Regions from separate parts of the Shewanella sp. FJAT-51649 genome, predicted to be linked through region 2. Evidence: predicted binding sites of a transcription regulator. Region 2 holds the regulator's gene; each other region holds the start of a gene.
The links. The regulator sigma-54, encoded in region 2, starts transcription at its own class of promoters, with help from an activator protein. The targets are predictions, from matches to a motif close to GTTGGCACGNNNNTNGNNT.
Positions count from the first base shown of each region.

Region 1 (7,938 bases), 730 kb from region 2:
AACGATCAGATGATTGCGCAAATGGCATCCTTTTCGACCGTGGATGGTATTTCGAAGCTCAACGATGAAATCGTTAATTTAAACAGTGTGATGACTTCGAGTCAGGCGCTGCAAGCATCGGGATTAGTTGGACGTAAGGTATTGATCCCAACCGATACCGGCAATGTCTCGACCGAAAGCCCTACCTTGAGTGGTGTGGTGAGTACGCCAGATAAAATTCCTGTGATTAACGTGCGTGTACTGGATGATAAAGGCCAAGTGGTCAGTACCTTTAACATCGATGGCAGTGATGGCGGCAACATCCCTGTGACATGGGATGGTCTGAATAAGAATGGCGAGCCTGTCAGTGCCGGTAATTACACCATTAAGGCCAGTGGACTTGTCGATGGTAAATCTCAAGAGCTTGCCGTCTCGACCTATGCCCATGTGACCAGTGTTTCGTTAGGCACTGCAAGCACTGGGGCGATTCTGAATCTTCGCGGTGGTGCAGGTATTAAGCTCTCTGATGTACTCGCGGTATCAGAAACCTAATTTGTCAGTATTAAGTTGGACCTGAGTCCTTAATTGAATTGAGTGAAATGTAGAGGTGAATTATGTCGTTTAACATTGCATTGAGTGGCATTTCTGCTGCACAGAAAGACTTAAACACTACAGCGAACAACATCGCGAATGCTAATACCATTGGCTTTAAAGAATCGCGTGCTGAATTTGCGGATGTTTACGCTAATTCAATTTTCTCTAACTCTAAAACCGCCGTCGGTGGTGGTGTGGCAACGAGCCAAGTGGCGCAGCAGTTCCACCAAGGTAGTTTGCAGCTGACCAATAACTCTTTAGATTTAGCGATCAAAGGGGGCGGTTTTTTTGTGACCGCATCTGAGATTGGTACCTTAGATCATCAGTTTACCCGTGCTGGTGCATTTAAAGTCGACAAAAATAATTATATGGTTGATTCAGCTGGTAATTATTTACAAACCTTCCCGGTAGATAAAGACGGTAACTCGACATCCGTCAGTTTAACCACCGCTAAGCCAGTACAAATTCCTGATACTGCCGGTAGCCCTGTTCAGACTGAAAACGTGACTATGCAGATGAACTTGAACGCGAAAGAAGGTTCACTCGATCCTGCAGCCTTTGACCCGCTGGACTCCAAAACCTATAACAGCGTGACCTCGATGACGATTTACGACTCACTCGGTGAGCCGCATATCATGACCACCTATTTTGTGAAGCCAAATAACGGCTCCTATAACGGTGAAAACAACTGGGTTGCTTACTACGCGATTGATGGTAAGCAAGTGGATGTATCTGGCCCTGCGGGGACTTATCAGACTGATACCAATGGTGACGGTACGGCCGATGGTACTGGGACAGCCCAAACCACTGGCGGCTGGAAAGGTTCGGTGTTGAAGTTTAACTCTGTCGGCGTGTATACCGGCAGCGATCCTGCGGTCGTGACGACAGAAGCGTTAGGCGTGGGTGGTGCTGGCGTGTTAGGCCCAGGTGCCGATGGCACTCAAGATGTGACCATTAAGTTTAATGCACCGACTCAGTATTCGGCGCCGTTTGCGGCAACCGAATTAACTCAAGATGGTACGACAGTAGGCCGTTTAACAAACGTTGAAATTGGTGAAGATGGTTTGATCACCGCCAGTTACTCAAACGGTTCAACCGTGCCATTATCCCGCGTTGCCTTAGTTCGCTTTGCCAACGAGCAAGGTTTGACCCAAGTCGGTAATACTTCATGGAAGGCCAGCCTTGAGTCGGGTCCTGCGCTCGCGGGTGAACCAAACAGTGGTACATTCGGTAGCATCAGTTCTTCGGCGTTAGAGCAATCTAACATCGACTTAACGACTGAGCTGGTGGATTTGATTTCGGCGCAACGTAACTTCCAGGCCAACTCCCGTACCCTCGAAGTGAACAACACCCTGCAACAAACTGTACTGCAAATTCGTTAAGCTGATTTCTCCTTTTTCTAAGTGTTGCCGCTGGCGGCAACACTTAGCCTCTTTTGGCCTTGTAGCCATTTCCTCATAATCTTCTCCCAATTTATCAGTAAATTAGCCATCAACTTTATTGGCATGATGCTTGCTTTGCTATTGTCAGGTTGAAAATTTGACGGAGCAGTCTGTGGACAAATTCCTCTACATATCCATGAGCGGAGCTAAGCAAAACATGAATGAGTTGGCATTGCGTGCCAACAACTTAGCTAACGCCAATACCGATGGATTTAAGTCGGACATGGCGCAAGCCAGATCGATGCAAGCCTTTGGTGAAGGATTGCCATCGAGGGTTTTTGCCATGGTCGAAACCCCCTCCGCCAATTTTCGAGCAGGCCCCATCAAAACCACTGGGCGGGATCTTGACGTTGCCATCAAAGGTGATGGTTGGTTCGCAGTGCAGGCAAAGGATGGCAGTGAGGCCTATACCCGTTCAGGAAGCTTAAGTTTCGACTCAACAGGGTTATTACATAACGACCGCGGTAATCCTGTGATGGGCGATGCGGGGCCGATTGTGTTACCGCTGCCGATTGAAAAAGTCACCATTTCACAGGATGGCATTATCTCAGTACGTCCTCAGGGCGCGACAACGGAAGTGATCGAAGAGGTGGGGCGATTAAAGCTGGTCAATCCCGGTAATGCGCAAATGATGCGCGGTGAGGATGGGCTGTTCCGTTTGGTATCGGGCAATCCGGCGCCAACCGATCCAAACGTGTTTGTTGAGAGTGGTGCTGTAGAGGGCAGTAACGTCAATCCTGTGGATGAGATGGTGTCCTTAATCGACCTACAGCGACAATTTGAATTGCAAGTGAAGATGATGAAAACCGCGGAAGAAAACGACCGCGCGGCTTCTTCATTAATGCGGATTAGTTAGGAGATAAATTATGCATCCAGCCTTATGGATTAGTAAAACTGGCTTAGACGCACAGCAAACCGATATTGCGGTGATTTCAAACAACGTCGCGAACGCCAGCACCGTCGGCTACAAAAAGAGCCGCGCCGTCTTTGAAGACTTACTTTATCAAACCGTTAACCAAGCGGGGGGCATTAGCGCCTCGAACACTAAGTTGCCAAACGGTTTAAATATCGGTGCGGGTACCAAAGTGGTAGCCACCCAAAAGATGTTTACCCAAGGCAATATGTTGACCACGGATAACTCACTCGATCTGATGATCGAAGGCCCTGGCTTTTTTGAAGTGCAGTTACCCGACGGCACCACGGCTTATACCCGTAATGGTCAATTTACCTTAGATGACACTGGGCAAATTGTCACGCCAGGTTCGGGTTATGTGCTGCAACCTGCAATTACGATTCCTGAAGATGCGACCAGTATTACCGTATCTGCTGAAGGTGAGGTTTCTGTTAAGACGCCGGGCGCCGCAGAAAACCAAGTGGTGGGGCAGCTCAGCATGTCCGACTTTATTAACCCATCGGGTTTAGATCCTATGGGACAAAACCTGTACACCGAAACCGGTGCCAGTGGCACGCCTATCCAAGGCACGGCATCACTCGATGGTATGGGGGCGATTCGTCAAGGCGCGTTAGAAACCTCTAACGTAAACGTGACCGAAGAGCTGGTGAATCTTATTGAAAGTCAGCGGATCTACGAAATGAACTCCAAAGTGATTTCGGCGGTCGATCAGATGCTGGCTTATGTGAATCAGAATCTATAGAGGCACATTATCATGGCTAGATATTTTATATTGGCCGCTGCGCTCTTGCTTACGGCATGTAGCTCTACCCCCAAGAAGCCGATTGCAGATGATCCCTTCTATGCACCGGTATATCCCGAAGCGCCGCCAACCAAAATTGCCGCGACAGGGTCAATTTATCAAGACAGCCAAGCGGCCAGTCTCTATTCGGATATTCGCGCCCATAAAGTGGGTGACATTATCACTATTGTGTTGAAGGAAGCGACTCAAGCGAAAAAGAGCGCGGGTAATCAGATCAAAAAAGGCTCTGACATGTCGCTCGACCCCATTTATGCCGGTGGCAGCAATGTGTCCATTGGTGGGGTTCCCCTCGACTTACGTTATAAAGACAGCATGAACACTAAGCGGGAATCCGATGCCGATCAAAGCAATAGCTTAGATGGCAGTATCTCCGCCAACGTGATGCAAGTGCTCAATAACGGCAACTTAGTGGTGCGCGGCGAAAAATGGATCTCTATCAATAACGGCGATGAGTTTATCCGAGTGACGGGGATTGTGCGTTCGCAGGATATCAAACCGGATAACACTATCGATTCAACCCGTATGGCCAATGCGCGTATTCAATACAGCGGTACTGGTACCTTCGCCGAAGCGCAAAAAGTGGGCTGGTTAAGCCAGTTCTTTATGAGCGATTGGTGGCCCTTCTAAGGAGTCGTATCATGAAATTGAAACTGATTTTAGCCGTTGCCATGCTGGTGTTTTCACAGCCAAGCCAAGCCGAGCGCATTAAAGATATTGCCAATGTTCAAGGGGTACGTAGTAACCAATTGATTGGTTACGGCTTGGTCGTCGGTTTACCCGGTACGGGCGAAAAGACCCGTTACACCGAACAAACCTTTATGACCATGCTGAAAAACTTTGGGATTAACTTGCCCGATAATTTCAGACCCAAAATTAAGAACGTAGCTGTGGTGGCGGTGCATGCGGATATGCCGGCCTTTATCAAACCTGGTCAAGAATTGGATGTCACCGTATCTAGCCTAGGTGAAGCGAAAAGCCTGCGCGGTGGCACGCTATTGCAAACCTTCCTTAAAGGGGTTGATGGTAATGTATACGCGATTGCTCAGGGCAGTTTAGTGGTCAGCGGCTTTAGTGCCGATGGTTTGGATGGCTCTAAAGTCATTCAAAATACGCCAACCGTGGGTCGTATTCCTAACGGCGCGATTGTTGAACGTAGCGTCGCAACGCCATTTTCGACTGGCGATTATTTGACGTTCAACCTACGTCGCTCGGATTTTTCTACCGCGCAGCGCATGGCCGATGCCATCAATGACTTACTTGGTCCCGATATGGCGCGGCCATTGGATGCGACCTCTGTGCAGGTTAGTGCGCCAAGGGATGTGTCACAACGGGTGTCTTTTTTAGCCACGCTCGAGAATATCGAAGTGGAGCCTGCTGAAGAGTCTGCCAAAGTGATCGTGAACTCCCGTACTGGCACGATTGTGGTTGGGCAGAACGTCAAGTTATTGCCAGCCGCGGTAACGCATGGTGGCTTGACTGTGACTATTGCTGAAGCGACTCAGGTGTCACAACCTAATGCCTTAGCGAATGGTCAAACAACGGTGACGAGCAACAGCACGATCAATGCGAGCGAAAGCAATCGCCGGATGTTTATGTTCAATCCTGGCACGACCTTAGATGAGTTAGTGCGAGCCGTAAACTTGGTGGGCGCGGCCCCTTCAGATGTACTTGCTATCCTCGAAGCGTTAAAAGTGGCAGGTGCTTTGCATGGTGAACTTATCATCATCTAATTTCTGTCGGGAAAATCATGGAAAAGCTTTCAAGTTCATCACATTTTCTTGATCTGGGCGGGCTCGATTCCCTGCGCGCCCAGGCTCAGAAAGATGAGAAGGGCGCCTTGAAAAAAGTCGCCCAACAATTTGAAGGCGTGTTCGTGCAAATGCTGATGAAGAGCATGCGTGATGCTAACGCAGTGTTTGAATCCGACAGCCCACTTAACAGCCAATACACTAAGTTTTATGAGCAAATGCGGGATCAGCAGTTATCCGTCGATTTATCGGATAAAGGTGTGCTGGGACTTGCAGACATGATGGTGCAGCAATTATCCCCCGAGTCGAGCCAGTTTACGCCCGCATCCGTGTTGCGTAATGACGGCGGCATGAAGCTGCAACATGATGCGAAAGCGTTCAACATTCCCGCGCAAAGCTCATCAACTGCAGAACCCCAAAGTGCCGCAACACCAGTCGTTGCAGCCCAAGGCGTGCCAGTCTCGATTGCGCGCCCAAGTGTTGAGATGGATAACGCCGATGGCGTGACGTCTTCTTTAGATATTGATAGACCCGAGCGTTTGTTGGCCATAGATACGCCAAGGCCTACTTGGTCAGAACAGCCCTTATCGCCAATCGAACCTGTGATCAGCGGCCAAATCTTGCCGACGGCGGCATTTAGGGAGACGCAAAAGACCCTTAAGTTTGGTAGCCGTGAAGAATTTTTGGCGACGCTCTACCCCCATGCGGAAAAAGCCGCCAAAGCCCTTGGCACTAAACCCGAAGTGTTATTAGCACAATCGGCCCTTGAGACGGGTTGGGGTCAAAAAATTGTCCGCGGCAATAATGGCGCGCCTAGCCATAACCTATTCAACATTAAAGCCGACCGTCGTTGGCAAGGTGATAAGGCTAACGTGAGTACCTTGGAATTTGAGCAGGGTATTGCCGTTAGACAAAAAGCCGATTTTAGGGTGTATGCCGATTTCGAGCACAGTTTTAACGATTTCGTATCCTTTATTGCTGACGGTGAGCGTTATCAAGATGCCAAGAAAGTGGCAGCGTCACCGACTCAGTTTATTCGCGCATTGCAGGATGCTGGCTATGCCACCGATCCTAAATATGCTGAAAAAGTCATTAAAGTCATGCAGTCCATCAGTGAAGAGCTGAAATCGATACTGCCAGGAGAAGACAAATGATCATTCTTCATAGGATGTTAGTGTTGGGGAGTATCGGCTGATGGCTATCGATCTATTAAATATCGCCCGTACGGGCGTGCTTGCCTCCCAATCGCAACTGGGGGTGACCAGTAATAACATCGCCAACGCCAACACCGCGGGTTATCACAGACAAGTGGCGACACAAACCACCTTAGAGTCTCAACGTCTTGGCAATAGTTTTTACGGTACAGGCACTTATGTTTCTGACGTTAAACGTATTTATAACGACTACGCTGCGCGTGAATTGCGTATTGGCCAAACGACCTTGAGTGCTGCTGAAGCGAGCTATGGCAAGTTGAGTGAACTTGACCAAGTCTTCTCGCAAATCGGCAAAGTGGTGCCGCAGAGTTTGAACGATCTGTTTTCTGGCCTTAACAGTCTAGCGGACTTACCTGCTGATTTAGGCATTCGTAGCTCGACCTTAAACGATGCCAAACAATTGGCAAACAGTTTGAACCAGATGCAGTCGACGCTGAACGGACAACTCAGTCAAACCAATGATCAAATCACTGGCATGACCAAGCGTATCAATGAGATCAGCACTGAACTTGCCAATCTTAACCTCGAGTTGATGAAGTCGCCCAACCAAGATGCCATGTTACTGGACAAGCAAGATGCGCTGGTGCAGGAGCTAAGTCAGTATGCGCAGGTGAATGTGATCCCCTTAGAAAATGGCGCCAAGAGCATTATGCTCGGCGGCTCGATTATGTTGGTTTCGGGCGAAGTTGCTATGTCAATGAATACAGCGACAGGCGATCCATTTCCCAACGAATTACAGTTGATGTCGACCATTGGCTCGCAGAGTGTAAAGGCTGATCCGAGTAAGTTAGGTGGCCAGCTCGGTGCACTATTTGAGTATCGGGAGCAAACTTTAGTGCCTGCGAGTTTAGAACTCGACCAACTCGCCCTCGGGGTTGCCGATAACTTTAACAAGTTGCAGGCCCAAGGATTCGACCTTAACGGCCAAGTGGGCGGCAATATCTTTAAGGATATCAACGATCCTTTGATGTCTCTGGGTCGTGTTGGCGGATTATCAGGTAACACAGGCAATGCAACCTTAGGTGTCAATATTGACGATACCAGCGCCTTATCGGGTGGCTCATACGAGCTGTCTTTTACGGCGCCAGCCACCTATGAACTCAGAGATACACAAACCGGCGCTATCACGCCACTGACTTTAAACGGCGCTAAGCTCGAAGGCGGTGCAGGTTTCTCAATTGATATTAAAGCCGGAGCCATGGCATCGGGGGATCGATTTGCTATTCGCCCCACAGCTGGGGCGGCG
Region 1 is NZ_CP080411.1:1,505,079-1,513,016, forward strand. It holds gene flgD (flagellar hook assembly protein FlgD) at 1-531, shown strand, start outside; gene flgE (flagellar hook protein FlgE) at 594-1,955, shown strand; gene flgF (flagellar basal-body rod protein FlgF) at 2,128-2,871, shown strand; gene flgG (flagellar basal-body rod protein FlgG) at 2,882-3,670, shown strand; gene flgH (flagellar basal body L-ring protein FlgH) at 3,683-4,357, shown strand; gene K0H59_RS06865 (flagellar basal body P-ring protein FlgI) at 4,369-5,460, shown strand; gene flgJ (flagellar assembly peptidoglycan hydrolase FlgJ) at 5,478-6,632, shown strand; gene flgK (flagellar hook-associated protein FlgK) at 6,673-7,938, shown strand, end outside.
Region 1: the regulator sigma-54 is predicted to act here: its motif matches at 2,073-2,091, upstream of flgF (flagellar basal-body rod protein FlgF).

Region 2 (7,938 bases):
GGCATGTTTCCTCCAAGATGGCGACGGTGGATAGGGACGTTTGGCTGTTGAGGACTTAAGCCAAAGCGCAGCAGTGTATTGTAATTGAGCGCACGGGAGGGCGTCGAGTCACAAATGTGTTTTACTGGTATAAGGTGCTGAAATCAAAACCAAACAGGGTACTGAATAACGGTAGAGATCATCGAGATGAGATGTCGAGGCAATTAGCAGGCTTCGTCGAACTTAGCGTCAATAAGCGCGCAAATGGCATTGAGCGCTGGTTCGGCATCCGGGCCTTCGGCAATCAGGGTAATGGTTTTACCCATACCCGTTTCCAGCATGAGTAGCCCTAACACACTGGCGGCAGAGGCCTGTTTCTCACCTTGGATCAGCGTAATGCTGGCATCAAACTCTGAGGCCAACACCACGAGCTTAGTGGCGGCGCGGGCATGTAAGCCGAGTTTATTGCAGATGGTGACTTGGCGCTCAAGCTTTGGCATGGCTTAACTCTCGGTGGCGGGCATTCACTTTGTGTTTGCCGTTGCTAAAGCGTTTAGCCAGTTGCTCGGCCACGTAAACCGATCTGTGTTGACCGCCAGTACAGCCGATGGCGATGGTCAAATAGCTGCGGTTATTACGTTCTAAATGGGGCAACCAAGTTTCGAGTAAATTCTCGATTTGCCAGATGAACTTATTGACCAGTGGCTGGCGATTTAAAAACTCTGCCACAGGTTCATCTAAGCCAGTGAGGGGGCGCAGCTCGGGTTCCCAATGGGGATTGGGTAAAAAGCGCACATCGAACATAAAGTCGGCTTCGGTTGGCATACCATGCTTAAAACCGAAGGACTCGAAGTTGATCACCAGTTCCTTATCGACACTGCCAAGCAGGATTTGCCGTACTTGGTCGCTGAGTTCATAGATATTCAGATTCGAGGTATCTATGTAGTGATCCATCTGTTGCGACAGTGGCTCGAGCAATTTGCCTTCAAGCTTAATGGCTTCCTGCAGTGATACTCGGCTCTTAGATAAGGGATGTAAGCGCCGAGTCTCGCTGTAGCGCTTTAGCAGTACTTTATCGCTGGAATTTAAGAAGAAGCTGGTAAGTTCAGTGCCCTCTGGCAGGCTGGCGAGCTGTTTGACGAGTACCTTGTCTTGCTCCGGCAGGTTACGCACGTCAACGCTGATGGCGACGAGATCGTTACTGCCCTTGAGCTGTTCGAGTAAGCTGCCAATCAGCGGCAAAGGAAGATTATCGACACAATAGTAGCCGAGATCTTCAAGCACTCTTAGTGCGACCGATTTGCCTGAGCCTGAGCGCCCTGACACTATGACCAGTTTCATCCAGTGATTACCTGATAGAGTTCCGTTTCATCATGCGTCTTGCGCAATTGCTTCAATATTTGTTTGTCGCTGAGCTTTTCAGCCATGCAGGACAAAGTGCTTAAGTGCTGTTGACATTGGTCAGCAGGCACCAGCAGCGCAAATAAAATGTCGACAGGTTGTTTATCGATAGCATCAAAGGCTATCGGCTCCTCACATTTCACCAATATGGCTATGGGTTGTGTTATATCGGTTAATCGACCATGTGGAATGGCGATGCCGTTACCTATACCTGTGCTCCCCATCTTTTCGCGCGCCACTAGGCTTTCGAAGATCTCTTGAGATGAGAGGGTGGGGTACTGGGCAGCGGCTAAGTCGCTGATAAGTTCCAGTACCTTTTTCTTACTGCCCGGAGTGGCGCAGGTCGTGCATTCCGGCCGCAGTATGGTACGAAGTTCCATTGCTAGTGTTTTGTTAACTTCTCTTTGTGTTTAATAACCTGACGATCAAGCTTGTCGATCAGGACGTCTATGGCAGCATACATATCTGCATGCTCTGAAGTCGCGAAGACTTCACCACCGGTGAGGTTGATTCTCGCTTCGGCAATTTGTTGCATTTTCTCAACATTGAGCACAACGTGCACATTATTGATCTGTTCGAAATGACGTTCAAGTTTTGAAAACTTTTCCTCAACATAAGCCCGTAACGATTCAGTAATCTCGATATGGTGTCCACTCAGGTTTATTTGCATATAAACGTCCTCCGATTTCCACTTTAGGCTATAAACTTTTACGCTGATTGGAAGGGGGAATAAGCATCGCCTCTCGGTACTTCGCAATGGTTCTGCGCGCAACGTTAATTCCCTGTTCTGCCAGAAGTTGCGCCATCTTGCTATCGCTTAATGGTTTTTTCTGGTTTTCCGCTGCAACCAGTTTCTTAATGAAGGCTCTGATTGCCGTGGATGAGCACTCACCGCCATCATCAGTCCCGACGTGGCTTGAGAAGAAATATTTTAGTTCAAAAAGTCCCTTTGGGGTATGCATGTATTTTTGTGTGGTTACCCGTGAAATGGTGGACTCATGCATCTCTACCGCCTCGGCGATATCGTTTAGGACCATAGGTTTCATGGCTTCTTCACCGTATTCGAAGAAACCCTGTTGATATTGCACTATGCAGTTTGCCACCTTGAGCAGTGTTTCGTTACGGCTTTCAAGGCTTTTAATAAACCACTTGGCTTCTTGCAGATGCCCGCGGATAAATTGGCTATCGGCTTGGCTTTTAGTGCTGCGCGCCATGGCTGCATATTGCTGATTAACATTGATTTTTGGCATACAGTCTGGGTTTAACTCGACCACCCAGCGACCATTTTTCTTCGACACCGACACATCGGGGATGACATATTCTTCATCAACAGGGGTGATGAGTAAGCCGGGGCGAGGGTTTAAGGTTTGGATGAGGGCAATGCTCTCGCGCAGGTCATCTTCCTTAAGCTTGGTTTTACGCATCAACAACCTAAAGTCGCGGGCAGCGATCAGATCTAAATGATCTTTGATCAGCATGCGGGCGTTTTCGAGGTGTGGGGTATCCGGCGCAAAGTGGGAGAGTTGGATAAGCAGACATTCGCTTAAATCCCTTGCTGCGACACCGACGGGATCGAAGTGTTGAATGCGCTTGAGTACGGCTTCGACTTCATCCAGTTCTATCTCTGGATTGCCCATAGCTTCGAGGATATCTTCAGTACTTTGAGTGAGATAACCCTGATCGTCGATGGCATCAATAATCGCGGTGGCGATGGCTAAATCGGTTTCAGAGAAGGGCGTGAGGTTTTTTTGCCATTCTAAATGTTCGTACAGGCCTTCACTAGTTTCCCCTTGGAAGGGCATGTCATCTTCACGGCTCGCGCCTGAACCTGAGTTTGGCGATGCGGTAAAGACTTCATCCCAAGTGGTGTCCATGGGCAGTTCTTCGGGTAGGGATTCTTTGGTCAGCGACTCGGCAATGTCCACGGTGGAATTGTCTTGTTCCTGTGGCTGGGCCGTCGTTTCGCTAAAGTCGGTATCGGCGATATCTTGCTTACGTTCGGTAGGCGCATCGAATTGCTCCTCTTCCAGCTCGAGAAGAGGATTAGAGTCTAAGGCTTGCTGGATCTCTTGCTGCAGTTCCAATGACGACAATTGCAACAGACGAATGGCCTGTTGAAGTTGTGGCGTCATGGTTAACTGTTGACCCAGTTTGAGCTGGAGTGACGCTTTCATGTTACCGCTGATCCCTACGTTATTATTTTGAATTTAGGCCGCTTGTTATCATATTGATGGCGCTGATAAGCCAAAATTCAAGGCTAATTGGCTCTGTTTAAGTAACTATAGCCTGAATTGTTCACCTAAGTACACAGCCCTAACTTGCTGATTGTCTAAGATCTCTGCGGGAGTTCCTTCGGCAATCAGGTTTCCGTGACTGACAATGTAGGCATGTTCACAGACGTCCAATGTTTCGCGCACATTGTGGTCTGTGATCAGTACCCCAAGGCCTCGGCTCTTGAGTTGTTCGATGATTTTCTTGATATCGATAACCGAAATCGGGTCGACACCGGCGAAGGGTTCATCGAGCAGAATAAACTTAGGATTGGCCGCTAAGGCGCGGGCAATTTCGACGCGGCGACGTTCACCGCCCGATAACGACATGCCTTGGCTATCGCGAATATGGGTGATATGGAACTCTTCGAGTAGATGTTCCAGCTCTTCTTCGCGTTGGTCGCGATTGAGCTCTTTACGGGTTTGCAGTACCGCCATGATATTGTCGTGCACTGTCAGCTTGCGAAAGATACTGGCTTCCTGTGGCAGGTAACCAATGCCTTTGCGAGCGCGCAGGTGCATGGGATCGGCAGTTAAATCATCATCGTCGATAAATATATGGCCTTTATCACTTTTGACTAAGCCCACGACCATGTAAAAGGTGGTGGTTTTACCCGCGCCGTTTGGGCCGAGTAGGCCGACGACTTGACCCGTTTTGACCGTCAGGCTGACATCTTTCACAACCTGACGACTCTTATAACTCTTAGCGAGATTCTGTGCTTTTAAAGTGATTTGGGTCATTTAGAATCCTGTTTTTTCACAGGTTTGTCCGCAGGCTGATTCTTGAGTTCTTCCTGATAGTTGTCAGGTTGAATAATGGTAATCACGCGATCATCGCCGCTACCCGTGCTCTCAGCGATCAGTTTTTGCTGAATAATATCGTAACGGATGAGGTTACCCGTAACTTGGCTACCCGCTTGGTCTAGGGTCGCAGAGCCCGTCAAGGTCAGGGTGCGGGTCGCCATTTCGTAGCGAATTTCTTTGGCGCTCGCCGAAGCTGGGCGTCCATCGTCGAGAATTTGGCTGTAGGTCGCAGGGTTGCCCGTTGCCACTAAAATCTTGCTGTTTTCCCCTTCGGCAGAAAATGCACGTAGTTGATCTGCATGGATTTTAATCGAGCCTTGGGTGACTTCAACCGGACCGAAGAAAATGATCTGGTTGTTTTTAATGTCCGCAGTTTGGCTGACGGCTTTAATTTTCACTTCTTGCTGTAAGTCACCGACCTTGGCGAAGGCGCTTATGCTGGTGATTAGCATTAGGCCGGCAAGTAATATGTTATTTTGCTTCATAGGTTCCTACTACCTGACTGGTCAATTGCACTTCCTGCGCGTTAAGGTCGGCATAAAGGCCTTGCCCTTGAATATTAAAATCTTTCCCTGTGACGTAAATGATGCGGTCAGAGGTCATTATCATAGTGTTGAGATCGAGTTCTAAAAAACTGGTGGACAATGTCTGTATGGGTTCACCAGGGCTGATGGCATCGATAATAACATTATTTTCTAATACAACCTTGCCGGTATCTTTGTTGAGTCGACCTTGGTCGGCTCGGATCTGCCATTTTGCTTTACCTTGGTCGGGATAGACAAGATAGACGGGCTGAGTAAAGTCGGTTTGGTTTTTCAGCTCATAGTGTTCCATGTGCTTTGCCGTGACGCGACTGTTAACTTGCCCTTGCTCATTAAACTCAATGCTGCGCAGATCTTCGATAATGTAATCGGGCCTGTCGCTGACGTTCAAGCTGTCATCCGTATCGCCACCGCGTTTTTGCTGCACTTGCCAATATAGCACCAGCGCAGTACCAAAAAAGGCGATAATGGCGAGGGTCACACGACTCATATGCTCATCCCATGGGCGGAAGTGAACTTATTTTGGCTCAATAAGAGCAGATCCGTAAGTTCCCTGAGTGCGCCATGTCCACCATTTAAGTGAGTCACAAAATGGGCGTGTTGACGGACATAGGGATGGCCATCGGCGACACAGACAGCCAAGCCGACCACATTCATCACCGGCAGGTCGACAATATCATCACCGATATAGGCGACTTCTTCTGGGGTGACATTGTAGAGCGACAGCAGCTCTTCATAGGGAACGAATTTATTATCTACGCCCTGATAAATATGCGTCACACCCAGCGCCGTCATGCGGTTTTCGACAATTTTAGACTGACGGCCAGTGATCACCGCCAGATTAAAACCACTGGTTAGTAACGAGCGCACACCATAACCATCGCGGGTGTGGAAGGCTTTGAGCTCTTCACCCGAGTTACTCAAATAAATGCGGCCGTCGGAAAACACCCCGTCCACATCGCAGATCAGCAGTTTAATTTTTTGCGCCCTTTGCCAAACATCGTCGCTGATGGGGCCGTAAAAACCTTGCTGTGGCATTAAATCACTCCCGCTTTAACCATATCGAGCATATTGAGGGCACCGACAGGATGATGTTCTTTATCTATCACTATCAGGCCGTTGATATTTTTGGAATCCATCACTTGCAGCGCCTGCGCCGCTAAAACGTTTTCAGTAATTGTGACACAGTTTCGCGTCATCACATCGGCGATAGGCGTAGTGCGTAGGTTGACTTGGGCATCGATAACGCGACGCAGGTCGCCGTCGGTAAAGATACCCACGAGTTTGTTTTGTTCATCGATAACCGCAGTCATGCCCAAGCCTTTCTTGGAGATCTCATACAGGGCATCGGTAATGCAGATATCGTGTTTAACCAAAGGTAAATCATCACCGCTGTGCATCACATTGCTGACTTTAAGCAGCAGCTTACGACCTAAGGCGCCGCCCGGATGGGACATGGCGAAATCTTCCCGGGTAAAGCCTTTAGCTTGCAGCAGCGCAATGGCGATGGCATCGCCCATGACTAAGGTTGCCGTGGTGCTTGAAGTTGGCGCCAGCCCAAGCGGACAGGCTTCCTCTGGCACCTCAATACATAAATGAATTTTAGAGAGACGCGCCATGGTGGATTCTGGCTTGCCTGTCATGGCAATCACGGGAATGGCTTTACGTTGAATGACCGGCATCAGCGCGAGGATTTCGCTCGACTCGCCCGAGTTTGAAATCGCAAGAATTACATCATTGTCCGAAAGCACGCCTAGGTCACCATGGCTGGCTTCGCCGGGGTGGACAAAAAACGCTGGGGTGCCTGTGCTGGCGAGGGTGGCCGAGATTTTATTGCCAATGTGGCCTGATTTCCCCATCCCCATCACTATCACTTTGCCGGTGCAGTTGAGAATTAACTCGCAGGCTTGGGCAAATTCAACGGAATCGACATATTGATAAAGATTGTCGAGGGCCGATTTTTCAATATCGATGACTTTACAGCCCCACTGGCGCAATTGTGATTGGTCTACCATGTCTATCTCTCTTCTTGCATTGTCTTTGTCGCCCCGTTCTGGGATTGGAATAGCACAATTTGGTACGCGATAAAGATGATAAAATTAACGGCTTCTTACTCGGAGTAGCGTTTTATTGTTCTGCCCTTGCCTATAGGGTTGGCGGCAATGGGGCAGGATAACCCGTTTAGCGATTGAATGCCTTGAGCAAAATCATCGTCTTGGTTGTTTTAGCGCAGCCACTTTTATGGCTATGGCCGCCATGATAACCAGTTTGACATTCAATATGGCTTTTGAGTTAAGTTGTCTTGCCTAGTTCAGTGTGATTTCGCTTATCTTATTAGCCTTAACTAAACAAACTTGCTGATTTATCAACAAGGGCGAAAACATTAAGTAACACTTTAGCTTCACAGAGCGAAAACTTAGGGCGCATTCTCGCTGGAAATGAGGCAAATTGAAAGTATCGCAGGACGATAGTGTCGATTCTGTTGTAGGTTAAAGCGCAATTACGTACAATTTGCGGCTCTTCGATTGGTCTGGGCAGGAAGCGTAGGCCACCTCTTTTCAAATATCGGAATCAAGCATGACTCAAGAACAAACGCCGTTGGTTGAGATCCGTCATTTGGGCTTCAGCCGTGGCCAGCGTGTCATATATGAAGATATTAGTCTGTCTATCCCTCGGGGCAAAGTCACCGCCATTATGGGCCCCAGTGGTATAGGTAAAACCACTTTGCTTAAGCTTATCGGCGGCCAATTAACGCCCGATAGCGGCCAAGTGTTGTTCGATGGTCAGGATGTGCATGCCGCGAGTCGTAGCCAATTGTTCGAACTGCGTAAGCGCATGAGCATGTTGTTTCAAAGTGGCGCCTTATTCACCGATATCAACGTCTTCGATAACGTCGCCTTTGCGCTGCGTGAGCACTCGGGCTTACCCGAAGAGATTATTCG
Region 2 is NZ_CP080411.1:771,938-779,875, forward strand. It holds gene mgtE (magnesium transporter) at 1-5, opposite strand, end outside; gene K0H59_RS03375 (HPr family phosphocarrier protein) at 204-479, opposite strand; gene rapZ (RNase adapter RapZ) at 466-1,320, opposite strand; gene ptsN (PTS IIA-like nitrogen regulatory protein PtsN) at 1,317-1,760, opposite strand; gene hpf (ribosome hibernation promoting factor) at 1,763-2,050, opposite strand; gene K0H59_RS03395 (RNA polymerase factor sigma-54) at 2,079-3,554, opposite strand; gene lptB (LPS export ABC transporter ATP-binding protein) at 3,660-4,391, opposite strand; gene lptA (lipopolysaccharide transport periplasmic protein LptA) at 4,388-4,939, opposite strand; gene lptC (LPS export ABC transporter periplasmic protein LptC) at 4,926-5,486, opposite strand; gene kdsC (3-deoxy-manno-octulosonate-8-phosphatase KdsC) at 5,483-6,034, opposite strand; gene K0H59_RS03420 (KpsF/GutQ family sugar-phosphate isomerase) at 6,034-7,011, opposite strand; gene mlaF (phospholipid ABC transporter ATP-binding protein MlaF) at 7,574-7,938, shown strand, end outside.

Region 3 (7,938 bases), 2.4 Mb from region 2:
TGTATTTCAGCCTGCCAAACAATGCCACGTTAAGCCAAGTACAAGAGATTTTTAAGGCGAATTTGAGTTAAGTGTGGGTGCAGTTTAAGTTGTGAGCTTGGTTCAAAAGCTTACAACCGACAATAAAAAAGCCCTGATGATTCAGGGCTTTTTACTGCAAGTCGATTACTGTCTTGCTAAGCGATGGCTGTCGCCTGGGTGCTCAAAATCACTGCGGTAAGGGTTAATGTCTAGTCCGCCGCGACGGGTATAGCGGGCGTAAACGGTTAACTTAGTGCAGTGGCAGTAATGTTTTAAATCGACAAAAATCCGCTCGACACATTGCTCATGGAACTCGTTATGTTGGCGGAACGAAATCAAATAGCGCAGTAACTTTTCGCGATCGATCTTAGGCCCTTGATAACGGATCATCACACTGCCCCAGTCTGGCTGAGAGGTGATTAAGCAGTTTGATTTCAACAGATTAGAATTAAGTGTTTCGGCAACAATCTGTTTGTCATCAGTGCTGTTTTCAAGATAATCCGGATTAAAGTCATAGTCGCTGACTTCGATATCCAGATCGTCAATGCAAGTGCCTGGCAGCTCGACGACGCGTTGAATACCAAAACTCTTAGGCTCAATAATCTTCACTGTGACTTGGCCTTGGGCGCATTCACCGAGATCCTGCACTAAGGTTTTTTGCACGGCGTCGATATTGTCGAACTTGGTTTGGTTAAAACTGTTTAAATACAGTTTGAAGGATTTTGACTCGATCAGATTTTGGCTTTCATGGCTTAGCTGAATGTCGGCAATAGCCACCATAGGTTTGCCCTTGGCGTTTAGCCATGACAACTCATAGGCCGTCCAGATATCGGCTCCGTGGAAAGGCAAACTTTCCGCCGTGAGGTTGATAGCGTTACGGTTAAGTGAGCGAGGAACCCCTTGCAGCAGCGACGCATCATACTCGGCTTGGTAATCCGTGGCTTTACCTAAGGTTAGGCCGGCAAGCTCTTTTGCATCACTATAGGGATCGTGATTGTGTGTCATCAATACTGTTTCCATGTCAAAATAGGCGCACATTATACCCGAAATTGGATTGTGCTTAAGTGTCTTGTCTGCCTGCTCTCGATAAATTTTTAGATAATTACCATCGATCCTACCTATCAACTTTAGGCGAATTACCACGATATTACCCGCAGGGCGAGCCATCTTTGTGTATTCAAGGTGAGTTTGATGAAGCGTCCGACGAGGCGGTGTCTTGGTTCCCGGTTAAGCGTGAACAGCTAGGCAGTTTTGCGAATGTTGAACATGCGCTTGAGCTAACATTATGGCCGGATATCAATCACTTTTATGGTGAGTATTTTGCGGCGCCCGTGCTGTTTGATTCACCCTGGGGCACGGGCGAATTGCTGCAGGTATGGAACGAGGCGGATTTTGATGCTCTGCAACAAAATATCATCGGCCACTTAATGATGAAGCAAAAGCTCAAGCAACCAGCAACTTGGTTTATTGGTTTGCTGGATGAGGGCGATAAGATGCTAACTGTCGATAATGCTAATGGTAGTGTGTGGATTGAAATCCCCGGCGAGCTTCCTTCCACCCAATTGGCGCCGAGTTTAGCTGAATTTATTGAGGCCTTATCGCCACGTATCGCGCCGCCTGTTAAACATGAAGAATTACCTATGCCGGCGCTCGAACATCCGGGGATTTTTGCCAGCTTTAAACGTATGTGGCACAACCTGATAGGTAAGCGTTAAGCGCGGGGTAAATGTTGCAAAGGTCTCTTGACAAAACCTCTTGAAAAAGCCTCTTGCAAACTTGTTTAGCAAACTCGACTAGGCTATTTTGCCTGCCGAGTTTGCGCTTTCACACGGGGCGTTATTGATGGTCCCAAGACAAGTTAGACACTATGCGGCAAGGTTCGCAGCGAAAGTGGAACATATCTAATAGCGGCTCGTCGAGTTTCCAGTCGTGACTGCCACAGCGTGGGCAGGGGCGAGCTAACTCGGATTGCAGATCCTGCCCCCCGACGCGATACAAATAATAGTAAGTGGGGATTTTGGTCAGATATTCGATTCGGCCGCGTAAATCCCAACCTCTCCTAAATAAATCACTGCTAGGGCTGGATAATTCTTCCAGCGCGGCAAATTCTGCCTTAGTAGCCGCCGCCATTTGTAACTCATCACAGGCTTGCCACTCGGTTTGCCAGCGGATCACCCGTTTATGATCGCCATTAAAGGTGGCGGGGATTTGGTACAACGGAATGGGCAATAGGTTATCGCCACTTCGCAGGGGCGAACACATATGCACATAGCTAGTGTACAGCAGTTGCCAGCTGGGTGGCTCAGTGTTACTCACCTCAGAATTAATATCCTGACCGATAAATTTTTCCCGTGGCGCCAGTAGTTTAGCCTCGGTTAATTCCGCCAGCGCTTTTTTCACCCAAGGGCTGTGATAGCGATGATTCAAACTGTTTTTTTCAGGCATGAGTAGGCGTACTCGAAATTCGCCCTCATTAAAGGCCACGGCAAATTCGCGGCCGAGGATTTGGCCATTAGCGCGGTAAGCTTCGAGTAATTGATTGATGGCACGTTCTGCCGCACTGATGGTGGTATCGGCAAAGCATTCAAAGCGCAATTCGGTGACAAACATTAAGCGGATTTTCCTTGGGATTCGAGTTGACTGACACGTTGTTTCAGCTCGATAAGTTCATTTTTGAGTTGCATGATCTCGTTGTTTTTTAACGTGAGGGCCTGCTCAATGCCCTGTTGCAATTGGGCTAACTGTTGCGCCAGTGTGGCGACTGTGAGTGGCGAAGCTTCGGCGGTGTGTGTCTCTTCAACCACGGGCTGTGATTGAGCCGCTAAACGCTCACGCTCGGCTTTGGGTATCGATTTAAACTGCTGTAATCCTTGGATTAACAGCGGCATAGGGATTTTGTTACCGACGCGGCTTTTTATCAGGGCAAGGCTTGGGGTTTTACCGCTGGCTTCGAGTGCGCATGCTGTTGCTAACACTTGGTCAATCGGACTCATAATAAGTGAAATTCCTTAATCTATATCATATTTTTCACTAACTTACTGTGGCGTGGTTATTTTAGTTCTTATAAATCAATGTATTGCTGTTTGGCATTGATTTTGCTTTTTAAGCATTTTTATAACAAGTACACAGGAAGTCATAATATGAACGCAAATATTAATCGCAAACTCATCGCGGTCACGTTTTTAGGGTTAGCAAGCTTAGGTCTTAGCGGTTGTGTGGTCAATGTCGGCGACAGTGAATCTAAGTGGGATAGCAACGAATCTTGGGAAAAAACACAGGACAAAAACCGCAATAATCTGACTAAGCTCAGCCTTGGCATGAGCAAAGACCAAGTGATGACCCTGATGGGCGCCTCGGACTTTAGCGAATCTTATCTGCAGCAGAAAGACGGCCAAGCCGATAAAGAAGTGTTGGTACTCTTCTATCGCACCCAGCATACCCACAGTGACGGTAAAACCACTAAGGATGAATGCACGCCAATCGTCTTAAGTAACAGTGTGCTGGTCGGCTGGGGCGACACCGCCTACAGCAAAATTTAACGACTCAACGCAACTCGCTATTAAGTGATTCAGTGTCAGCCCTAAACTATTAGGGCTTTCTTAATTGCACATCGAGCTGCTCGATAATTTCGGTCCACTGGGCATCGGCCTCTAATGCTTCGGTCAGAAAACTCTTTTGCGCCTGCGTCCAAAATGGCGCTTCGGTTAAGTGTGTCTCTGGGGGAAGTTGATGGTTCGCAATAAACTGGCTGATGGCTTGAGCTTGATTGGCTAATCCCAACTGTTCAAACAGATGACTCAAATCGACTGGCGTGGTATCCATGCTCGCATCCTCTCTGTGTGCCTTTATCTAGGGTATGCAACTCACTGAAAAATGCAATCTATGATTAAAATTTGCACTTTTTTGTTTCCTTGATACAGTGATAATTACTCCTAAGAGTGTGATCTAAATCAAGGAATTCTAATAATGGACAATAATACCTTGGATGAGTGCCGTGCAGTTTACCTCACCGCCGAAGATTTACGCCTCGCCGCTTCGGTTCTCTATAACGCCTATCATGACGATCCTTTCTTTGTGGATGCCTTATCCACTTCAGACAAATTCGCCTACGAACAAAAATTGCGTGCTGCAATCCGTGAAGAACTGAATGCGCTCTGGCAGGAGAAGCAAGCCTTAATCGGGCTGTTTGACCAAACGCGCTTAGTCGGTGTTGCCTGTGTGGTCACTCAGGAAGTGCCCCTCGGGGAGGGTCGCTATTGGCACTGGCGACTCAAGATGTTGCTCGGTACGGGCTGGCAATCGACTCAGGCGATGATGAAGAAAGAATCGAGCATCGTCGAGCTGCTGCCGAGCGAGCACTGCGGGATCCTACAATTTATCGCCCTTGCGCCCAATGAGCAGGGAAAGGGGTTAGGTCATCAACTCGTGCAAGCCGTAGTGAGTTGGTGCGATGAGCAGCCTGAGCTTGAGGGGATTGGTGTCTTTACCACCCAAGAAGCCCATAGCCAGTTATTTATGCAACATGATTTTGTCTCCCTCGGAGAATTGAGCATAGGCAATGTGGCCGGACAATTACTCTTTTACACGGGCCAACAAGATGAATGAACCTTACCGCTCCTTCACTGAGTTTTACCCTTTTTATCTCTCACAGCACCAAGACTTGAGCTGTAGGCGATTGCACTTTATTGGCAGTATTCTGGTGCTCTTGTTATTAGGGGCGGCGCTGCTTTTCGCAAATGGTTGGTTTTTACTGTTTATCCCCCTAGTGGGGTATGGTTTTGCTTGGGTGGGACACTTTGTGTTTGAGCATAATCGCCCTGCGACTTTCCAATATCCCTTGTACAGTTTGATGGGAGATTGGGTGATGTTTGCACAAATTCTCACCGGTAAGTTGAAGTGCTAAATGTCCCTCAACAGTGAGAAGCTGACACCCGTGTGAGAGATCGCTTACAAAGCCTGTAGGATAAAATGTTTTCTTACTGACTGTTTTGCAATCACAGTTTTTAAAGTGTATTTAAAATCATGGTGTTACGTTTGAATAAAGCTTGATTGTATGAAAAGTGCGCTAGTGTGTGTTCTTTAAGCGAAACAAAAATAGCGAGAACCACGTAGAATCAACTCATCGCCAAAGCAAATGGATAGCAGGGATAGCAATACAGGCGAGAGGGACGCAAGAAGCGACGAATTCAGGTTCTTGGATTTGAACCACTGACAGTAGGAAAACTGTCATCTGCCTAGGATAGGCTAAGGAAAAGCAAGGCTGCTTTCTCATGGATGATAGAGGATGTTGTATCTGCTGGGATAGCAGGTTTCAGGATGAAATAGGACAAGCTTAAGGATTAAGCGTTACTGGATACAGGAAGTATCGAGTAAAAGGATAAGTATAAGGGTGAACAGCTTGTACTGAGGTTAGGAAAGGATTCAGCAGGACGCGATTGGGATGAGTCACTGGATGTGACAGGAGCCGAGATAGGATATTCGGGTCAAAGGATTGAGTGTGGTGGCGGTTCTACTACACAGGGAAATAAAGGGATTGAAGGACGCTTGCAGGGAGCAAACGATCGCAAGGAAGGTGCAGGGAGCACAATCAAGCAGGATGGCTTGCAGAGGATAAATGGGGTGCACATAGTGCGCCCCTTTCTTTTTGCTATTCTCCAACGTTATTTTTTACGATACGTCATAATGTCCACTTTTGTGTGCCCTCTGTTTGAAAAACAAATTTAACGGACGATTTTTACTCTTTTATACAGTCGCTATTTCCTTTGCTGTGCTTGAACGTCTCGGGATTAATTAATGTTTGTGCATTCAAATGGCATAACTTGCCCGATTTCTTGTGAGATATATCTCACAAGGCTGTAAGCGATGTGTAAGTTTTTTGACTGACAATGACTACCTAGTTTTAGGTAAGTCGCATCTAATCAATATGTTAAGAATTTTTTTCCATTATGAACTTAATATGGCGGCTTACATTTTTATCTTTTGCGAAAGCCACCCTGCCATAGCTATCGTAGAATTCATTTGTAGACGGAACTACAGCGAACAGGAAGTTAGCAGTCAGGATGACTGGACAGTGTTTAAGGAACAAACACTGATGGAGTGGTAAGGAGAGACTTTCAGGATGAAAGCGATGCGAACCACGGAAGGAAAGACTATCAGGGATAGATAGCCTAATTGCACAGGATTGCAATGGCACATGGAGTGCAATAGAAAGGATGCTACTGAACCTATTTCACGGATGATGCTGGAACCGCTCAGGAAAGAGCAAGCTTGGTAAAAGGAACGCCAAGAGATAGGGAAGTACGTTAAGTACAGGGAAATATCACGGATTGAACAGGGATGATGCAGGACGCAAGTTGACGCATGGATGGTGCAGGGAGCACGAAAATAGCGGGATAGCTTAACAGAGAACAGAAGGGCGTGGTCTTATGACCACGCCCTTTCTTTTTGGTATTCGTGCAGACGTGCAGATAAAGCTGATTGAGTACGGATGTAGAGCCGAGCTATGGCTGAATGTTATCTATACGGCTCGGCGTTAGTTATTCAGTCCTGCTTTATCTAAAGGTTAACGGCAATCGCTTAATGGCACTTGCCTGAGCTACAGCTACTTTGGCTGCCGCAACCACCAAACTTTCCTTTGGCCATCGGTGCTTCTTGCCATTCTGGCTCTGGGAAAATAGGCCATTCAATCTTTTGCACTTTTTTCCCTAGCATCCAAATATGGCCGCGGTATTGATTGATGCCATCGGTGCTGAATTCGAATAGATACTTTGCTTTCCAACAGATCCCTGTGGTGCCACCAAGGCTGGGGCGAGCCGTTTCCATTGCGATGGCTAAGAGTTGTACTTTTTGTCGGCAACATTCTTTTTCGGCAAAAATACGGCTCAATTCTGCCATTTGACGTAATTGCCAAAAAAAGGCCGCAACCACAACGAGCGCAATAATTAACAGCAGATCTGACATCATTTACTTGTAGCCTTAAACAAGCCACCAATGGCCTGTGATAGTTGAACACTCCGATTGGGGTTTCTTAACTCACCCAATAAGTGGTTACGCAAACTGGGAATTGCCACAATATCAGCAAAGATCTGATTAAAAAAGGCTTGGGGTTGTCGCGCCAGTGCTTCGAGATAAATACTGCGACTCAGCTCTTGCTTTAATACCGTCCAGTTTCGGCCTGCGATGCTGATGAGTTCATTGGCCTCTAAGCGCTCGGTTTGCTGAAGATGGGCGAGGGCTTGCTGACTCAATTCGGTATGAGAAGCGAGTGCGCGCAAGTAATAGGCTTGGTACTCGGGAGGAGCCGTCACAAACTTAGCGTAAAGTTTATTGGCAAGCACCTCTGTTAAATGCAGATGTTCGAGACATTGGCACAGGGCAATTTGCACTTCAATCGCATTATTGTCAAAACTGGCAAGGAGTTGCTGCTCGTGATCTAATTCCCCAAGGCGAACACACACGTCGCTCAAACCTTGCAGGCCAATATGCTGCCATTCACTCGCTGCAATTTGCCCCGAGAGATATTGCACCGCAAACTCATATTGAATTGAAGCACTTAACCCTAACTGTTTACGCACTAAGGCGTTAAATACCGCCAGTTTTTCTTGGCTGGGCTTAAAGCTAAACGGATTGTTAGCGAGGCGATCCTGTTGTTCATCGGTTAATGGCTGAGTAGGATCTTGCCCCAGTGCTGTTAATACCATTTCAATAAACTGTGAGCGCGGCGCCGGCGAGAGCAGCCCTTGTTCGTCTAACGGTAGCTTTAGGAACCAAATGAAGTGTTGTTGGCTCTCGTTCCAAAACACGATGGCAAATTGGGCATGCCCTTGAATAGGGTAAGGGTAGGGCGTGACTAATGATTCGATTTGATGGAAGGCCAGCATATCGATGTGCTGTACTCTTCGTCCTAATTCATAGACT
Region 3 is NZ_CP080411.1:3,213,044-3,220,981, reverse strand. It holds gene K0H59_RS14320 (sporulation protein) at 1-71, shown strand, start outside; gene queF (NADPH-dependent 7-cyano-7-deazaguanine reductase QueF) at 166-1,026, opposite strand; gene syd (SecY-interacting protein) at 1,086-1,736, shown strand; gene K0H59_RS14305 (Zn-ribbon-containing protein) at 1,858-2,631, opposite strand; gene K0H59_RS14300 (hypothetical protein) at 2,631-3,014, opposite strand; gene K0H59_RS14295 (DUF3192 domain-containing protein) at 3,162-3,560, shown strand; gene K0H59_RS14290 (DUF2789 domain-containing protein) at 3,610-3,843, opposite strand; gene K0H59_RS14285 (GNAT family N-acetyltransferase) at 3,988-4,626, shown strand; gene K0H59_RS14280 (DUF962 domain-containing protein) at 4,619-4,924, shown strand; gene K0H59_RS14275 (DUF3301 domain-containing protein) at 6,598-6,984, opposite strand; gene K0H59_RS14270 (DUF3549 family protein) at 6,981-7,938, opposite strand, start outside.
Region 3: the regulator sigma-54 is predicted to act here: its motif matches at 3,104-3,122, upstream of K0H59_RS14295 (DUF3192 domain-containing protein).

Region 4 (7,938 bases), 2.0 Mb from region 2:
CTTCGAGTTAATGCATTGAGTTTATCTTACTTTTTGTTTGCCTCACAGTTAACCGTACTCTGAGCAGATTATTGAGAGCGTTAAGTCAGCGTTCAGTTAACCCAGCTTACCCTGTTGTCACTATCGAGTCTGGTATGCCTTATGCACTGGTGCTATGACGCCGCGAATTGATGCAAAGTTGGCAACTTTAGATCCTAATCCAAGCTTTTTTCAATACCCGACTTTTATATGAGTGATGTTGAGACAGTGAGGTGTGCTATGGAAACTTCAGCAATGACCACAGACAGTGGCCTATACACTAAATACCTTAAAGATTTTACCGCAGGAGATGTGAGCCTGCACCGCGAACGCATGTTGGAATTTGTCAGCGATTTAACTACTCAGGGCTGGTTACTGGCAAATTTCACTTGGGATTATTGGTATAACAACAGTTACTTAGTCGATAAACCCGCTTATATCCGTGATGCCAGTGTCGCGCAATGCCGCCTGTTATTAACGGCTATGACTCGCCTCGAAGTGTTCAGCCCAGGGGTGTTAGAGAATATGCGCCGCCAAGGAGTGTTACTGGCGATTATGGAGCGTTTGCAGCGTTTAGAGGTGGTAACTTCCGATAAACAGGTAGCGTTTATTACCCGCTAATCAAGACGTTCGAGTAATAGAACATCCTTACTCTTTAGTCTAATACCGTGCTTTTTTACTTGTGACATGTTCCGAGGATTGGTTAGTTTGAATCCCGCTAACCATAATAAAAAAGCACGGAGGCCTTAATGTCTGTTTCAACGACTCAAGCAACAAATCAAGCCACTCATCCTCTCAAATACAGTGAGTTCCGGGGGCCTAATTCCCCAGAGCTCGTTGAGAAAACCATAGGACAGTACCTTAACTATATCGCTAACGTTTATCCCGAACAGTTAGCAGTTGTCGTGAATCATCAAGATATCCGCTGGAATTACCGCCAATACCTTGCACAAATTGATGCCTTGGCCACAGGTTTACTCAAACTGGGCATAGGTCCTGGGGATCGCGTGGGCATTTGGTCGCCCAATAATATTGAGTGGTGTCTAACTCAATTCGCTACCGCCAAAATTGGTGCCATCATGGTGTGTATCAACCCTGCTTATCGCCCCGAAGAATTACAATATGCCCTGACTAACGTGGGCTGTAGGGCGGTGATCTGCGCCGATAAATTCAAGTCCAGTAACTATTTACAGATGCTCTACGAGTTAGCGCCAGAGCTTAAGGTGTGCGCCGCAGGGCAATTACAGGCCAAGGCGTTGCCCGAGTTACAATTTGTGATCCGCATGGGGGCAGAGCAGTCTCCCGGCATGTTGAATTTTGATGATTTATTGGTTGAGGTGACGGCCGATGACAAGGCTGCGCTAGAGCTAATCGCCGAATCACTTAGCCCTTATGATGCCATTAATATTCAATTTACCTCTGGCACTACGGGTAGCCCAAAGGGTGCGACCTTATCGCACCATAACATATTGAATAATGGGTACTTAGTGGCCGAGGCGATGAAGTTTACCTGTGAAGATAAGCTCTGCATTCCTGTGCCTTTATATCATTGCTTTGGCATGGTGCTGGGGAGCTTAGTGTGCCTTGCTAAGGGCGCGGCGGCGGTTTTTCCTGGGGATTCCTTTGATCCGCTGACCACCCTAGAGGTGGTAGAGCGTGAGCGCTGCACCGCACTGCACGGCGTACCGACTATGTTTATTGCCGAGTTAGAGCACCCCGAATTTAAACGCTTTGACTTAAGCTCACTGCGTACCGGTGTTATGGCGGGAGCGACTTGCCCAGAAGAAGTGATGCGCCGGGTACAAAACCTGATGTATATGCAGGAAGTGTTAATTGGGTATGGGCAAACCGAGTGCAGCCCGCTGAACCACATTACTGAAATCGACTCACCGGTAGAGAAGCGTGTGCTTACCGTTGGCCGGGCTTTACCCCATACCGAAGTGAAAATCGTCGATGAATTTGGTGAAGTGCTGCCGATAAATACACCCGGTGAAGTCTGTAGCCGTGGGTATTGCATAATGCAGTGTTACTGGAATGATCCTGAAAAAACGGCGGCAACCATCGATAGTGAAGGCTGGTTGCATTCTGGCGATATTGGCCAAATGGATGAGCAAGGTTATGTGCAAATCGTTGGTCGTATTAAAGATATGATTATTCGCGGCGGCGAGAATATCTATCCCCGTGAAATTGAAGAGAAACTCTACACCCATAAAGATGTGCAAGATGCAGCAGTGTTTGGGGTACACAGTGATAAATACGGCGAGGAAGTGTGCGCGTGGATCAAGGTTCGCAGTGGTGCCACGATTTCAGAGGAGGATATTCGCCATTTCCTTACCGAAAAATTTGCCTACTTTAAAGTGCCTCGCTACATCAAGTTTGTGGAGCAATACCCCATGACTGTCACGGGCAAAATCCAGAAATTTAAAATGCGTGAGCTGATGTACCAAGAGTTATATGAAGATATTAATGCATAGGTCATGTTGACGTTTTGAGATGAAATCCTTTGGGCAGCGTTTAGCTGGCGTTTCTGCTGCGTTATCGTCCGCTTATGTAGAATAACTACACAGCACGGACTCTGCCTTGCATAAACGTTAGCCATATCGCTGTAAAAATCCCCCTAAAACGTCATCACGCCCAAGGGCACATAAGATAAATCAACCCAAGTTCGATGGCTTGGGTTGATGTTTAGGTCGAGATTCAAAATTATCGACGGTGGCGGCGAATTTGATTATCGAGCCAAGCCGCACTCTTAGTTAATTGTCGTTGACTTAGGCGCAGCCAACGTTTTGCCCAAGGATACTGGGTGCTCAAGAGGGTTAGTCCTATCAGGATAAACAGCAGTCCCGGTCCGGGTAAGAGTAAAAATATCCCTCCGACTAAGGTAAAACATGCACCAATCACGGTAATGACGGTTCGAGTCATCGCGGGATGCATAAAAGTCAACTTACTGTCTTTGAAATAAATTGGCATATCGCGTCCCCTCAGATTGACTTTATCAGCTGGACCTCATCTTCTACTTTTCGCCGCATGCATGACGACGGTGAGTATCGATGCTCGTTTCAGTCTACTCTTATCATTTCTGCTTAAGCTAGGTTCTCGTCGGCTTAATATGTAACAAATATTCACTGTACCTTGAAGCATCGCTGATTATACTGAAAAGAGTTTAACCGATGAGCATGTGATGAATTGTTTGTTTTTCAATCCATTAAAACAGATGATCCTTTGATGGAGGTGTTATGTTCCGCTGGTGCCTACTGATGCTCTGTTGCCTTTTCGCCACGGCCAATAGCGCATTTGCCGATACGCTTAAGCTCACCTCATTACTCTGGCCGCCTTATTCCGGTCAGCAACTGGCACAACAAGGGGCCAGTGTCGCGGTCGCTCAAGCCGCCTTCGAACGTATGGAACAGCAACTGGTCGTGGATTTTTACCCTTGGAGCCGGGCGATAAAATTGGCGGCTATGCCAAGCTCCGATTACATTGGCTATTTTCCAGAATATTATTTTGAAACGGACAAGTTTGTTTTTTCAAAACCGATAGGGATCAGTCCATTAGGCATTGTTGAGCAAAAATCACATCCCATCAGCTGGCACTACTTAGCCGATCTGAACCGCTATACCTTAGGGGTGGTGAAGGACTATGTGAATACCGACTCCCTAGATCTGATGATTGCTTCTGGTACACAGCCCGTCGAGGCCGTGATCTCCGATGAACAAAACATCAAGAAGGTGGCAGCCGGTCGCATCGATGGTGCAGTGATTGATGTCAACGTACTCTATTACTTGTTAAAGCAGCCTCATCTGCAGCCATTGGCGGATAAATTACAGGTGAATAAACAACTGCTTGCGAATAAACAGCTCTACGTCGCGTTTCGTAATACCGAGGAGGGGCGCCATTGGCGAGATGTTTTCGACCAAGGCTTAGCTCAGCTGGATATTGAGAGTATTATGGGGGAGTTGTTGTTTCAGGAGGAAGTGACACGCCACTAAAGTGAACTTGGCTTTGGCTTAATCTGTTGTCATAAATGTGTCGTGGTTCGCCATTAATATCGTCCTAAGGCTATGAGTCGATGCTCATTTCACTTTCTAGGATGATATGAATAACATTCCATTCGAGTTAGATACACTTTCACAACTCATTGATACTCATCATCTTAAACTCAAATATCAGATTCTTGCGGACATTCCATTTCGGCACCAACATTTTCCGCTCTACAGTGTCGAGTTAGGCCTTACCGAACGCCCTTGTCCGACGGTGTTATTCGTCGGCGGCGTGCATGGGGTGGAGCGGATTGGCTCTCAGGTGATTTTAGCTTTGCTTAACAGCCTGCTACAGCGCCTTGCTTGGGACAAACACTTACAAGCGTTATTAACGGACATCCGCTTAGCCTTTGTCCCTGTGGTGAATCCCGTCGGGTTACTGCTGGGGAGTCGCGGTAATGGAAATCAGGTCGACTTGATGCGCAATGCGCCAATCGAGTCCCGTGAAAAAGTATCTTTTATGGTTGGAGGGCAGCGGCTCTCCTCTAAGTTACCTTGGTTTCGTGGCCTTGGCGGCATGGAGCTTGAAACCGCAGGGCTGGTGGCCTATGTGCAACAATTGCTTAGACAAAGTACCAGTCTCATTTCCCTCGATGCGCATTCTGGCTTTGGTTTGACGGATCATATCTGGTTTCCCTATGCCCATACTCGCGCGTCCTTTGAAAATGCCCACTTCATTTATCACTTAAAGCAATTATTTGAGGCCAGCTATCCCCATCATGGCCATTATCGGCTTGCGCCCCAGAGCCAGTTTTATCGCACCCACGGTGATATTTGGGATTACTTGTACCGCCAGCATCATGCCCAAGATCCTCAAGCAAATATTCCGTTCTTACCTTTGACCTTAGAGATGGGCTCTTGGGCATGGATTAAGAAAAATCCAAGGCAAATATTTAATTTTGCGGGATTTTTTAATCCGCAAAAAACACACAGGCACCACAGGATTTTACGTCGGCACACAGTTCTGATGCAGTTCTTGATGGAGGCGGCGTACGCACGGGAGTTAGAAGGACTGACGCCCGAACATCTCACACGACTGGCACAGAGCGCGCAGCAGTTTTGGTATCGGGAGCATTTTTGATGACAACTTGGGTATTACTCAGGGGCTTAATGCGGGATCAACGCCATTGGAATGGCTTCGATCAAAGGTTGAGGCAACGGGGTTGCAGAGTTTTCACCCCAGACTTGCCCGGCAATGGGATCCTCACTCACCAAGCCAGCCCTTTAACTATCGCTGAATATGCCAGTTCGGTGTGGCAACAATTGGATGAGCAACTAGCGGGACAAGCCTTTTATCTGCTGGGCTTATCGATGGGCGGCATGCTCGCCATGGAAATGGCTAAGCAGCGCCCGGAGCAGATAAAGCACCTATTTGTATTAAATAGCAGCGCGGCTAACTTATCGCCATGGTATCAACGATTTAATGGATTGAATGCCCTGAGTGCTTGGCTCAATCGTTGCCGTGGTCGACAGCTTAATCCCATCGAATCGACGATTGTACGCTTAACCAGCTATCGCCATCGGCGCGATATTGCCTTGATTGAGCGTTGGAGCCGATATCGCCACGAGTCGACGCCATTTTTCAGCAATGCATGTCGTCAGTTGTGGGCGGCGTTTCGTTATCGCTGCCCAGCGTCTTTAACTGTGCCCGTCAGTATTTTATCGGGTGATCGTGATGCCTTAGTGAATATTCAAACCAGTAGGGCATTAGCACAACAGTTTAAGGTCGAGTTGGTTGTCTTGGCCTATTGTGGTCATGACATCACCATAGATGCGCCAGCTAAACTGGCGCATTATCTATTCGAAATCATAAGCCTAGAACAAGGGGAAGTGAGTGAGCGGTTTGTAGATTGTGGCGACTTGCTCGATGAGGAAACCGCCTTTCATGAGGCAAGGTTAGTGCAGTCACTGCCAAACTATTTATCAGCACTACCTACTGACGTAGAGTAGTGCTGAGTGATTTGCCTTACGCTTTAGCGACTATGATTACTACGCCTTCGCTACTGTGGTTATTACGCTTTCGCTACTATGGTTTGCCCGATCGGCGTCAGGCTTAATAGCGCCAGCTTGATATGTTGGATCCCAAAGGGGATACCAATAATCGTCACAAAGCAGGCAAGGGCATGGGCTAAATGACCTATGGCCAACCAAATCCCAAACAGCAAGAACCAAATAATATTGCCTACCATGCCAAAGGCGCCAGTGCCTAAATCTTCACGTCCGGTTAAATGGCGACGATTCATTTGTTCCTGCCCAAAGGGCCAGAAGGTCAATTCGCCAATCACAAAGCAGGCTCGGCCGAAGGGAATACCAATAATACTGATAAAACACAAAATCCCCGCGAGCCACCAGGCGAGTCCCATCACAAATCCACCAAGGACAAACCAAGCGATATTGAAAATTAACCGTAAAAGCGACATTGAATACTCCTTAACTCATTTTAAATCAGTGTTGGAATGATGTTGGCCAACACACAGGATCATTAATTGATACTTAAATGGTATAAGCGAGAATTGTGCCAAAATATTTTTCATTATTTATCAATAAGATGTTTATGTTGATGACTGTGTGACGTTGTAAAAAATGCTAGATTTTCGCGAAAATGCTTAATAATTACGGACGATGTAGACAAGCTCGCGGTACACTAACGGCCTTGTTTCCTTCGAGTGTATTCATGTTAGCCAATAGCCAGTTGAGTCAAAGCTTGCTCTCTAAGAGTCCAGTAGAGTCTTTTTCCTTTGCCGGGCGCGAGATATTTCTCAAGCGAGACGATTTATTGCATCCTGCGTTTAGTGGCAATAAAGCGCGTAAGTTTGCCTATTTTCTAGATCATGAGTTTACTGGTGTGACTAAGCTGATTGGTCATGGCTCCGCGCAGGCTAACTCGTTGTATTCTCTGTCGGCGCTCGCCAAGCTAAAGGGTTGGCAGTGCGATTTTTATGTGGATCATATTGCTAGCCATGTCCGCACGTTGCCGACTGGTAACTATGCCGCCGCTATTGCTAATGGTACGCGTGTCATTAATTTATCAAGCCTGATTGCAGCCAATCCTTCTCTTCATCGTGAGCCTAATAGGACTTGCCAAGATTATATTGAGCAGCAAGTCATGCCAGCTGAGCCTAAGGCTTTGTTTATTCCCGAGGGCGGGCGCTGCCAGTATGCGCAATATGGTGTCAGTCAGTTAGCCGCCGAAATAGCTGCTTGGGCCGAGTCTCAGCATATTTCCGATCTCAAGGTGTTTTTACCCGCAGGTACAGGTACGACGGCGCTTTTTTTAAATCAGTATTTTGTGCGTCAGCAATTGAATATTCGAGTGCTTACCTGCGCCGTTGTCGGCGGCGATGAATATTTAACGCAGCAGTTTTATGAGTTAAATCCCAACTCTGCTGAACATCCACAGATTTTGAATGTGGGGAAGAAATACCATTTTGGGAAACTCTATCCTGAGTTTTATGCCATGTGGCAACGACTCTGTGCCAGCGGTGTGCAATTTGAATTACTCTACGATCCCTTAGGCTTTATGGTGTTAGAGGATTATTTACGGCGCGAGCAACATGCCTCCATTCTCTATATTCATCAGGGTGGGCTATTAGGGAATCAAACCATGTTGCCAAGATACAGACGAAAATATGGTGAGGGCGATGCAGGATAGCGTTTAGCCAACTAACTTATTGCGCTTTAATATTTTGTGGGTGCGTGTGGCTATCTTTTCCAGATGTTTAAGATCTTTCAATCCCGGCGTATCGGTTGAATATTGCCAATAGCTTATTTCAGCATCCAACATTTCCAGCATTTTTTTAGAACAGCCTAAACACTCACCTTGGCACATTTGTGCTTCATCTAAGTTGAGCGGAATAACCTGTTTAATCTGGGTTATTAA
Region 4 is NZ_CP080411.1:2,807,986-2,815,923, reverse strand. It holds gene K0H59_RS12500 (DUF6508 domain-containing protein) at 259-639, shown strand; gene K0H59_RS12495 (AMP-binding protein) at 768-2,492, shown strand; gene K0H59_RS12490 (PGPGW domain-containing protein) at 2,722-2,988, opposite strand; gene K0H59_RS12485 (ABC transporter substrate-binding protein) at 3,255-4,007, shown strand; gene K0H59_RS12480 (M14 family metallopeptidase) at 4,114-5,139, shown strand; gene K0H59_RS12475 (alpha/beta fold hydrolase) at 5,139-6,008, shown strand; gene K0H59_RS12470 (YccF domain-containing protein) at 6,071-6,478, opposite strand; gene K0H59_RS12465 (pyridoxal-phosphate dependent enzyme) at 6,763-7,710, shown strand; gene K0H59_RS12460 (hypothetical protein) at 7,714-7,938, opposite strand, start outside.
Region 4: the regulator sigma-54 is predicted to act here: its motif matches at 6,563-6,581, upstream of K0H59_RS12470 (YccF domain-containing protein).